3 regions of the Bacillus sp. NP247 genome follow, and region 1 is predicted to be linked to each of the others. Evidence: riboswitches for the same ligand, from Rfam matches in the RefSeq annotation. Region 1 holds a riboswitch; each other region holds the start of a gene.
The links. A riboswitch is a leader RNA that binds a small molecule or an ion and turns the genes downstream of it on or off. The one in region 1 is predicted to bind S-adenosylmethionine.

Region 1 (3,285 bases):
AGCCCCATTCTTAATTTTCTCTTTACAAAATACTGGAAAGATTATATCATTTGTCACTAGAATTGTAACAACTTTCAAAAGAGGTGGAAAGTATGAAATTATTTCAACCTTCTGAGATAGTAACATCATTGCCAACACAATTTTTCGCTTCACTTGTTGCAAAAGTTAACAAAGTCGTTGCGGCTGGTCACGATGTTATTAATCTAGGTCAAGGTAATCCAGATCAACCAACACCGCAGCATATCGTAAAAGCTTTACAACATGCTGCGGAAAAGGCCATTCATCATAAATATCCGCCATTTCGCGGACATGCAAGCTTAAAGGAAGCCGTGGCAACATTCTATAACCGTGAATACGGTGTCAAGTTAAATCCAAAAACTGAAGTTTCTATTTTGTTTGGTGGGAAGGCTGGATTAGTAGAATTACCGATTTGTTTTACAAATCCAGGTGATACCATTCTCGTTCCAGATCCAGGCTATCCAGATTATTTATCCGGAGTTGCTTTAGCAAAAGCGCAATTTGAAACAATGCCTCTTATCGCGGAAAATAAATTTTTACCGGATTATACGAAGATTGATGACTCTATTGCAGAGCGCACAAAGTTAATGTTTTTAAACTATCCAAACAATCCTACTGGTGCTACTGCATCAAAAGATTTCTTTGATGAAACCATTCATTTTGCTAATAAACATAATATATTAGTCGTTCACGATTTTGCTTACGGTGCTATCGGGTTTGATGGTCAAAAGCCGGTTAGTTTCTTGCAAGCAGACGGTGCAAAGGATACAGGAATTGAAATTTACACATTATCCAAAACTTTCAATATGGCTGGATGGCGTATTGCTTTTGCAGTGGGGAATGAAAGTGTCATCGAAACAATTAACCTATTGCAAGATCATATGTATGTTAGTATTTTTGGTGCAGTTCAAGACGCTGCCCGCGAAGCGCTATTAAGTTCACAATCTTGCGTCGTAGACCTTGTAAATAGTTACGAATCTCGTAGAAACTCTCTTATTTCAGCTTGTCACTCCATCGGTTGGAATGTAGATATTCCAACCGGATCATTCTTTGCATGGCTTCCTGTACCAGAAGGATATACATCTGAGGAATTTTCTGATATTTTGCTAGAAAAAGCACACGTTGCAGTTGCTCCTGGTGTTGGATTTGGTGAACACGGTGAAGGATACGTCCGCGTTGGTCTCTTGCATACAGAAGAACGATTACGAGAAGCAATTAATCGAATTGATAAATTAAATTTTTTCAAAAAGTCATTGACAACATGAAAAATATCTGACAAAATTCAGTTATCTTAAAAATTTAAACATTTCTAAATACTTCTTATCAAGAGCAGGTGGAGGGACGAGCCCGACGAAGCCCGGCAACCGATCTACAATTGTAGACACGGTGCTAATTCTCGCAGCATTACGCTGACAGATAAGGAGCTGGTTGTAAAAAAACCTCTCCTTAGCTGAGAGGTTTTTTTATTTAACTAGGAGGTTATAACAATGAGCGGAATTATAGCGACGTATTTAATCCATGACGATTCACATAACTTAGACAAAAAGGCTGAGCAAATTGCACTCGGTTTAACAATTGGCTCTTGGACTCATTTGCCACATTTATTACAAGAACAATTAAAACAACATAAAGGCAACGTCATTCATATTGAGGAATTAGATGAACAAGAACATATCAATTCGTATCTACGCAAAAAAGTAAAACGTGGGATTATTAAAATCGAATATCCATTATTAAATTTCAGTCCAGATTTACCAGCGATTTTAACAACTACATTCGGAAAACTATCACTTGATGGCGAAGTGAAATTAATTGACTTAACGTTTTCAGACGAATTAAAAAAGCATTTCCCTGGTCCAAAGTTCGGTATAGATGGTATTCGAAATCTTGTACAAGTGTATGACCGTCCTCTTTTAATGAGCATTTTCAAAGGAATGATTGGGCGAAATATTGGATACTTAAAAACTCAATTACGCGATCAAGCAATTGGTGGTGTAGATATCGTAAAAGATGATGAAATTTTATTTGAGAACTCCTTAACACCACTTGCGCAGCGAATTGTATCTGGAAAAGAAGTTTTACAATCCGTATATGAAACATACGGCCATAAAACGTTATATGCCGCAAATTTAACAGGGCGAACTTTCGACTTAAAAGAAAATGCGAAACGCGCAGTGCAAGCTGGTGCTGATATTCTATTATTTAATGTATTTGCTTACGGACTAGATGTACTACAATCACTTGCAGAAGATGATGAAATCCCAGTTCCTATTATGGCACACCCTGCTGTAAGTGGTGCTTATTCAGCATCCAAGCTATATGGGGTCTCATCTCCATTATTACTTGGAAAGCTACTACGTTATGCTGGTGCTGATTTTTCTTTATTCCCGTCCCCATACGGAAGTGTTGCGTTAGAAAAGGAAGATGCTCTCAACATTTCAAACTATTTAACTGAAGACGATGCATTTTTCAAAAAAAGTTTCTCTGTCCCATCTGCTGGCATTCATCCTGGTTTCGTTCCCTTTATTCTACGAGATTTCGGTAAAGATGTTGTTATTAATGCGGGCGGCGGCATACATGGGCATCCGTATGGGGCGCAAGGTGGTGGAAAAGCTTTCCGTACTGCAATTGATGCTACTTTGCAAGGTAAACTACTCCATGAAGTAGATGACATAAATTTGCATAGCGCACTACAAATATGGGGCAATCCCTCTCATGAGGTGAAATTATGAGTATTCAAGTGTTTTGTGATTTCGATGGTACGATTACAAATAACGATAACATTATGTCCATTATGGAAAAATTCGCACCACCAGAAGCAGAGGAAATAAAGCAAAGAATTTTATCGCAAGAACTTTCTATTCAAGAAGGTGTTTCTCAATTATTTCGATTAATACCTATTAATCTACACGATGATATTATTCAGTTTTTACAAGAAACTGCTGAAATCCGTACAGGTTTTCATGAATTCATACAATTTATTAATGAAAATAACATTTCCTTTTACGTTATATCAGGTGGAATGGATTTCTTCGTCTATCCACTCTTACAAGAAATAATCCCTAAAGAACAAATTTATTGTAATGCAACTAACTTTTCAGGAGAATTTGTTGAAGTTAAATGGCCGCACCCTTGTGACGAGCAATGTCAGCATAGTTGCGGTCTCTGTAAATCATCATTAATTCGTAAACTAAGCTCTAAAGATGATTTTCATATTGTGATAGGAGATTCTATTACTGATTTACAAGCAGCAAAACAAGCAGATAA
Region 2 (3,285 bases), 2.5 Mb from region 1:
CGTTTATTTTTTCAATATATATTTTTCCTAATAAGAAACGCGTGTGAACATTGTTCCGCGCGTTTTTTGTCTATCTAAAAGCGTGCTGCAATGAATAGAAGATTGGGGTTATGAGTTTTAGAGGAAATAAGGGAGGAATTCAAATGTATTTACACGGCACAAGCCGAATCAATGGGCAAGGACACTTAGAAATTGGTGGGTGCGATACGACGCAGCTAGCAAAACAATACGGAACACCACTTTATGTATACGATGAAGAGTCTATTCGAGGAAAGTGCCGCGCGTTTCATCGTGCTTTTAAAGAAAGTGGTTTCTCTTATCAAGTAGCATATGCAAGCAAGGCGTTCTTGTGCATGGAGATGTGCCGAGTAGCTCGTGAAGAGAATATGTCTTTAGACGTTGTTTCTGGAGGGGAATTATATACTGCGCTCCAAGCTGGTTTTCCGGCATCGCGTATTCATTTTCACGGAAATAATAAAACAGAAGAAGAAATGATTATGGCTCTTCAGGCGAATATCGGTTGTTTTGTAGTAGATAATTTCTTAGAATTAGAAATCTTACATGATTTGGCAATGCAACATGGGAAATTTGTGAACATATTAATCCGTGTAACGCCTGGAGTAGAGGCACATACACACGAATATATAACAACAGGTCAAGAAGATTCGAAATTTGGATTTGGTGTTTCAAATGGTCAAGCGATGCAAGTGATTGAGCTAGCTTTGCAAAAATCAAATTATAATGTGCTAGGAATTCACTCGCACATCGGATCACAAATATTTGAAACGGCTGGTTTTGTTCGAGCAATTGAAGTTCTTCGCCAATTTTTAGAAGAAGTGAGAGAGCAAATGAATTATGTAGTAAAAGTGTTAAATGTGGGCGGAGGATTCGGAATACGCTACACAGAGTCAGATACGCCATTAACTCTTGAGACATATGTGCGAGCTGTAACAAGTGCAGTGAGAGAACAATTTACAGTATGTGAATATCCGCTGCCAGAAATATGGGTTGAACCAGGTCGTAGCATTGTAGGTGATACTGGAACGACAATTTATACAGTCGGATCTGTGAAAGACATTCCTGGTATTCGGAAATATGTATCAGTGGATGGCGGAATGACAGATAATTTAAGACCTGCCTTATATAGCGCACGTTATGAAGCGATGCTAGCGAATCGAGGGAATGATGCGAATGAGGAACTCGTTTCGATTGCTGGGAAATGCTGTGAGAGTGGAGACATGCTGATTTGGGATATTAATCTACCGAAAGTTGCTTCTTCCGATTTACTAGCAGTTTCTTGTACGGGGGCATATGGGTACTCGATGGCCAATAATTATAATCGTATTCGAAGACCGGCCGTCGTCTTTGCGAAAGGCGGAACATCGCAAATTGTTGTAGAGCGTGAGACATATGAAAATATTATTGGGAACGATCGCATACGTATTAAAGAGCTTATTTAAATAGGGAAAAGGAGTTGTTCGGATGGGCAATTCCTTTTTTATAAAGTGAAACAATAATCAGTGGGGGTTTTGTTCATCCCCCACTGATCATTAGCCCTCACGAATCGGGCGTTTACGGTCAGCAGGGCTCCCACCTAACTTCTTTGCTCCAGCCGAATTTTGAGGTGGGAGTTTTAATGCCCGCGAATAGCGGGATAAAATAAAATAATTAAAATATATCGGAAAACTAGGATTGAAAAAAATCAGAATTGTGATAAAATACAAATACAAAGCTTATCAAGAGAAGCGGAGGGAACTGGCCCGACGAAGCTCGGCAACCTGCTTATAGAAAGCAAGGTGCTAAATCCAGCAAAATGGAATCCATTTTGAAAGATAAGGTAAAATATATTACCGAACAGTCTTTTCGAAATGGGAAAGATTTTTTTTATGAATAAAAAGGGGGGCTGTTCGCGTGAGTGTACGGGAACATTTTGATGAAGTATCTGAGAAAGTTCAAGCGATGCTTGCTGATATGAAATATGGTTCCATTACAATTGTGGTGCAAGATGGAAAAGTAATTCAATTAGAGAAAAGTGAAAAAGTACGTTTAAAGTAAAAAGCGCTGACTAGAAAAACTAGAGGCGGTTTTAACCTATTTTATTAGGTTAAAACCGTCTTTTTGCTTTTACAGGGGGAAAGAACATGTTGACGTATGAAACGTGGGAAGAAAATGGTGTTTCATTTTCAGAAGAAGATGAAACGAAAGGCGCGCTATCCGTATTAAATTGGGCTTATAAAGAGTATAAAGATGAAATTGTATACGCATGTAGCTTTGGAGTGGAAGGTATGGTATTACTGCACCTTATAAACCAAGTAAATCCATCTGCTAAAGTTGTATTTTTGGATACAAATGTTCATTTTAAAGAGACGTATGAATTAATTCAAAAAGTGCGGGAACGATTTCCTTCATTAAATATTATAGAAATACAGCCAGAACTTACACTTGATGAACAAGCGAAGTTGCATGGTGAGAAACTATGGGAAAGCAATCCGAATCTCTGTTGTAATATTAGGAAAATTTTACCATTAGAAAAATCACTTGCAGCGGAAAAGGCGTGGATATCGGGTTTGAGAAGGGAACAATTAGAAACGCGTAAGCATACAAAGTTTATAAATCAAGATCATCGTTTTCAATCTATTAAAGTTTGTCCGCTCATTCATTGGACGTGGAAAGAAGTGTGGCGATATGTATATAAACATAACTTGCCGTATAACCCATTGCATGATATTGGGTATCCAAGTATCGGGTGTGAGAAGTGTACGTTACCTGTAGGTGCGGGTGGTGATTCAAGAGATGGTAGGTGGGCCGGGAAAATGAAAAACGAATGCGGTCTTCATTACCAATAAGATGAATCTTGAAATAAAGCTAAGAGGGGATATAGAAAATGACTACAATAAACGAATTAATAAACCGTGTAGATGAGACATACGACGTATCACAAATTGAAAAAGAAATTGAATTAGACAACATTGCGTTAAGTGATTTAGAACTGCTAGCGACAGGGGGATATAGTCCACTTACAGGATTTTTAGGGAAGAGAGATTATGACTCAGTTGTAGAAACGCTTCGTTTAGTAAACGGTAGTGTTTGGAGTATACCGATTGCATTACCAGTAACAGAAGAAGTAGCAGCGGGACTAAAAGCTGGAGAGGAAGTAAAACTTGTCAACGACAGAAATATATATGGTGTCATTCAAATAGAAGATATTTTTGCACCTGATAAAGAAAAAGAAGCGCTACTTGTATATAAAACGACGGATGAGGCTCATCCAGGGGTGAAAAAATT
Region 3 (3,285 bases), 1.3 Mb from region 1:
TGTGAATTCTAATTTGAAATAAAAGAAACCAACTATAGCACCAGTGCTAGCAAGTGGAAGAAAAGCAATCCACTCATTAAGAGAAAGGAAACCTTCCCCAAAATCAACAATAAAGGATCCACGATTATCGAGTTTACTAAGTAATAAGTAAACGGAAAAACCAGCAAAAGTGGTAGCTAAATATACGATTGCTTTTTTTCCTTTCGAAAATCCATTAATTTGCTCACCCTCATTTTCATTCGGAGCTAAATAACCGAATAATGGTGCATTAAAAATAACACTTAAAGTGGCACCAATTCCAACCTCTGTTAGTTCATTCATTCCCTTTAAAGCAAATTTAAAGCGATCTCCTACCCATGTACAAAGTCCACCGATAATTCCAACAAGTGCAGCTTCTGGTCCTAAACTAGCTCCAAATATTAAAACGATAATCGCAGTTAAAGTAGCTTTATGTACAAAACGGTATTCAATTCTACCTGTTTTTTTATATTCAGCCATCACTTCCGGCATAAGACGTGGATATGTACCGAAGTATTTTTGTGCTAAACCAACGAGGATACCACCGATGATTGTTACACAAATGGTGTAATAAGGGGGAGAAGAGAAAAGAGTAGGTAAGTATCCCCAAATAAAGTGAATTCCGATATTTATTGTAACTAAAAATGACCAGACTGTGACTCCTACTATAGAGCCTAAAAGAATGCCATATAGGACGAGTATATGGTGCATGTCTTTTTTATTTGTCATGTTCTACCTCCGTTATGTAAGTTTTCATGTAGAAAGGATTAAATATGCTAGTGTGAAATGACTTGAATATATATAGTATCTTTTTGAGGGGGTGGCTTATTCAATATATTGGGATCTCATGAAAATTTGAAACTAACGCGGTTAAACCACCTATTTAATTCTATATATGGATTGGAGTTTTTAAAAGGTCTTTTTCAAATGAATATGGAATATATTTCTTTTATTGTTTGTATTAAATTCCTTACGTTTAATTTAGAACATTCAGAAAAACTATTTGACATCAGGAAATTATTGCTATAAAATCAACGGTAATTGCATAGTCTTATCAAGAAAAGGTGGAGGGACAGGCCCGATGAAACCTTGGCAACAGCCGTATAACGGAATTGTGCCAAATCCTGCAGGTAATAATCCTGAGAGATAAGAAAGAGCCTTAGAGCGTGTTTTCAAACTGCTCCTTTCTTGTTTTCAGGGAAGGGGCAGTTTTTTATTTTGGATAAAGTGAAACTTTAATCAGTGGGGGTTTTGCCCCTCCCCCGCTAATTATTAGCCTTCATCAATCGGGCAGTTATCTCCCACCTAACTTCCTCGCATTTGCCGAATTTGGAGGTGGGAGTCTTACTACCCGCAAATAGCGGGATAAAAGAAAGGAGAATGAGAGATGGGAGAATCATGGGGGAAAGGAACGATTTGTGTGCAAGGTGGCTATACGCCAAAAAATGGTGAGCCGCGTGTTTTGCCACTTTATCAAAGTACAACGTATAAATACGATACGTCAGATGATTTAGCAGCACTATTTAATTTAGAGGCAGAAGGATATATATATACGCGTATTGGAAATCCTACTCTAGCTGCATTTGAGCAGAAGTTATCAGATTTAGAAGGCGGTGTAGGGGCTGTTGCAACAGCTTCTGGGCAGGCAGCCATTATGCTTGCGGTTTTAAATATTTGCAGTAGTGGAGACCATTTACTTTGTTCTTCAACTGTTTACGGAGGAACGTTTAATTTATTTGGAGTGAGTTTGCGAAAGCTGGGCATAGATGTTACGTTCTTTAATCCTAATTTAACGGCAGATGAAATTGCGGCACTTGCTAATGATAAGACAAAACTCGTTTATGCAGAGTCGTTAGGAAATCCAGCAATGAACGTTTTGAATTTCAAAGAACTTTCAGCGGCAGCAAAAGAATTAGAAGTACCTTTTATCGTTGATAATACATTGGCGACGCCTTATTTATGCCAGGCGTTTGAACATGGGGCAAATATCATTGTCCATTCTACAACGAAATATATTGATGGCCATGCAAGTTCTCTAGGCGGGATTGTAATAGATGGAGGGAACTTCGATTGGACAAATGGAAAATACCCTGAACTTGTCGAACCTGACCCGAGTTATCATGGCGTAAGCTATGTTCAAAATTTTGGAGCAGCAGCGTATATTGTGAAAGCACGCGTTCAGTTATTAAGAGACTACGGAAACTGTATGAGCCCATTCAATGCATATATTAGCAACATTGGCCTGGAAACATTGCATTTACGAATGGAGCGTCATAGTGAAAATGCTCTCGAAGTTGCTAAATGGCTTGCTAATCATGATCGCATTGAATGGGTGAATTATCCAGGGTTAGATAGTAATGAAAATTACTCGTTAGCACAAAAGTATTTGAAAAAAGGTGCTAGTGGAGTTTTAACATTTGGTATTAAGGGCGGATTAGAAGCAGCAAAAGAATTTATCGCAAATGTAAAGCTTGCAACTCTTGTAACGCATGTAGCTGATGCAAGAACTTGTGTAATACATCCTGCTAGTACGACGCACAGACAATTAAGCGCAGAAAATCAGCGTTTAGCTGGCGTTACATCTGATTTAATCCGTTTATCGGTCGGTATAGAAGATGTTTCTGATATTATTGCAGATTTAGAAGCGGCGCTAGTCGGAGGCAAACAACATGCCGATCATAATTGATAAAGATTTACCAGCTCGCAAAGTATTGCAGAAGGAAAATATTTTTGTAATGACGAAGGAGCGAGCAGTAACACAAGATATACGTGCTTTGAAAATTGCTATATTAAATTTAATGCCTACAAAGCAAGAAACAGAGGCGCAATTACTTCGTTTAATTGGAAATACACCGTTGCAATTAGATGTTCATTTACTTCATATGGAATCACATCTGTCTCGCAATGTAGCGCAGGACCATTTAACGAGCTTCTATAAAACATTCCGTGATATTGAGAATGAAAAATTTGATGGACTCATTATTACAGGAGCACCAGTTGAAACTCTTTCTTTTGAAGAGGTAGATTATTGGGAAGAGCTTGGACGTATTATGGAGTATTCAAAAACGAATGTAACATCTACGCTTCATATTTGCTGGGGGGCACAAGCAGGTTTGTATTATCACTATGGTGTGCCGAAGTATCCTCTTGCGGAAAAAATGTTTGGTGTATTTGAACATGAGGTTCGCGAGCAACATGTGAAATTGTTACAAGGGTTTGATGAAGTGTTTTTTGCTCCGCATTCTCGTCATACAGAAGTAAGAGAGA

Region 2: another riboswitch for S-adenosylmethionine. It lies ahead of KPL75_RS21220 (YezD family protein); the one in region 1 lies ahead of mtnW (2,3-diketo-5-methylthiopentyl-1-phosphate enolase).
Region 3: another riboswitch for S-adenosylmethionine. It lies ahead of KPL75_RS13595 (bifunctional O-acetylhomoserine aminocarboxypropyltransferase/cysteine synthase); the one in region 1 lies ahead of mtnW (2,3-diketo-5-methylthiopentyl-1-phosphate enolase).

Annotation. Positions count from the first base shown of each region.
Region 1 is NZ_CP076653.1:1,309,373-1,312,657, forward strand. Features, by position in the region: gene KPL75_RS06750 (carbon-nitrogen family hydrolase) at 1-78, opposite strand, end outside; gene KPL75_RS06755 (pyridoxal phosphate-dependent aminotransferase) at 93-1,283, shown strand; SAM riboswitch class I at 1,336-1,441, shown strand; gene mtnW (2,3-diketo-5-methylthiopentyl-1-phosphate enolase) at 1,506-2,750, shown strand; gene KPL75_RS06765 (2-hydroxy-3-keto-5-methylthiopentenyl-1-phosphate phosphatase) at 2,747-3,285, shown strand, end outside.
Region 2 is NZ_CP076653.1:4,063,428-4,066,712, forward strand. Features, by position in the region: gene lysA (diaminopimelate decarboxylase) at 144-1,460, shown strand; SAM riboswitch class I at 1,731-1,839, shown strand; gene KPL75_RS21220 (YezD family protein) at 1,912-2,055, shown strand; gene KPL75_RS21225 (phosphoadenylyl-sulfate reductase) at 2,142-2,846, shown strand; gene sat (sulfate adenylyltransferase) at 2,885-3,285, shown strand, end outside.
Region 3 is NZ_CP076653.1:2,580,340-2,583,624, reverse strand. Features, by position in the region: gene KPL75_RS13600 (chloride channel protein) at 1-747, opposite strand, end outside; SAM riboswitch class I at 1,067-1,171, shown strand; gene KPL75_RS13595 (bifunctional O-acetylhomoserine aminocarboxypropyltransferase/cysteine synthase) at 1,406-2,704, shown strand; gene metA (homoserine O-acetyltransferase MetA) at 2,688-3,285, shown strand, end outside.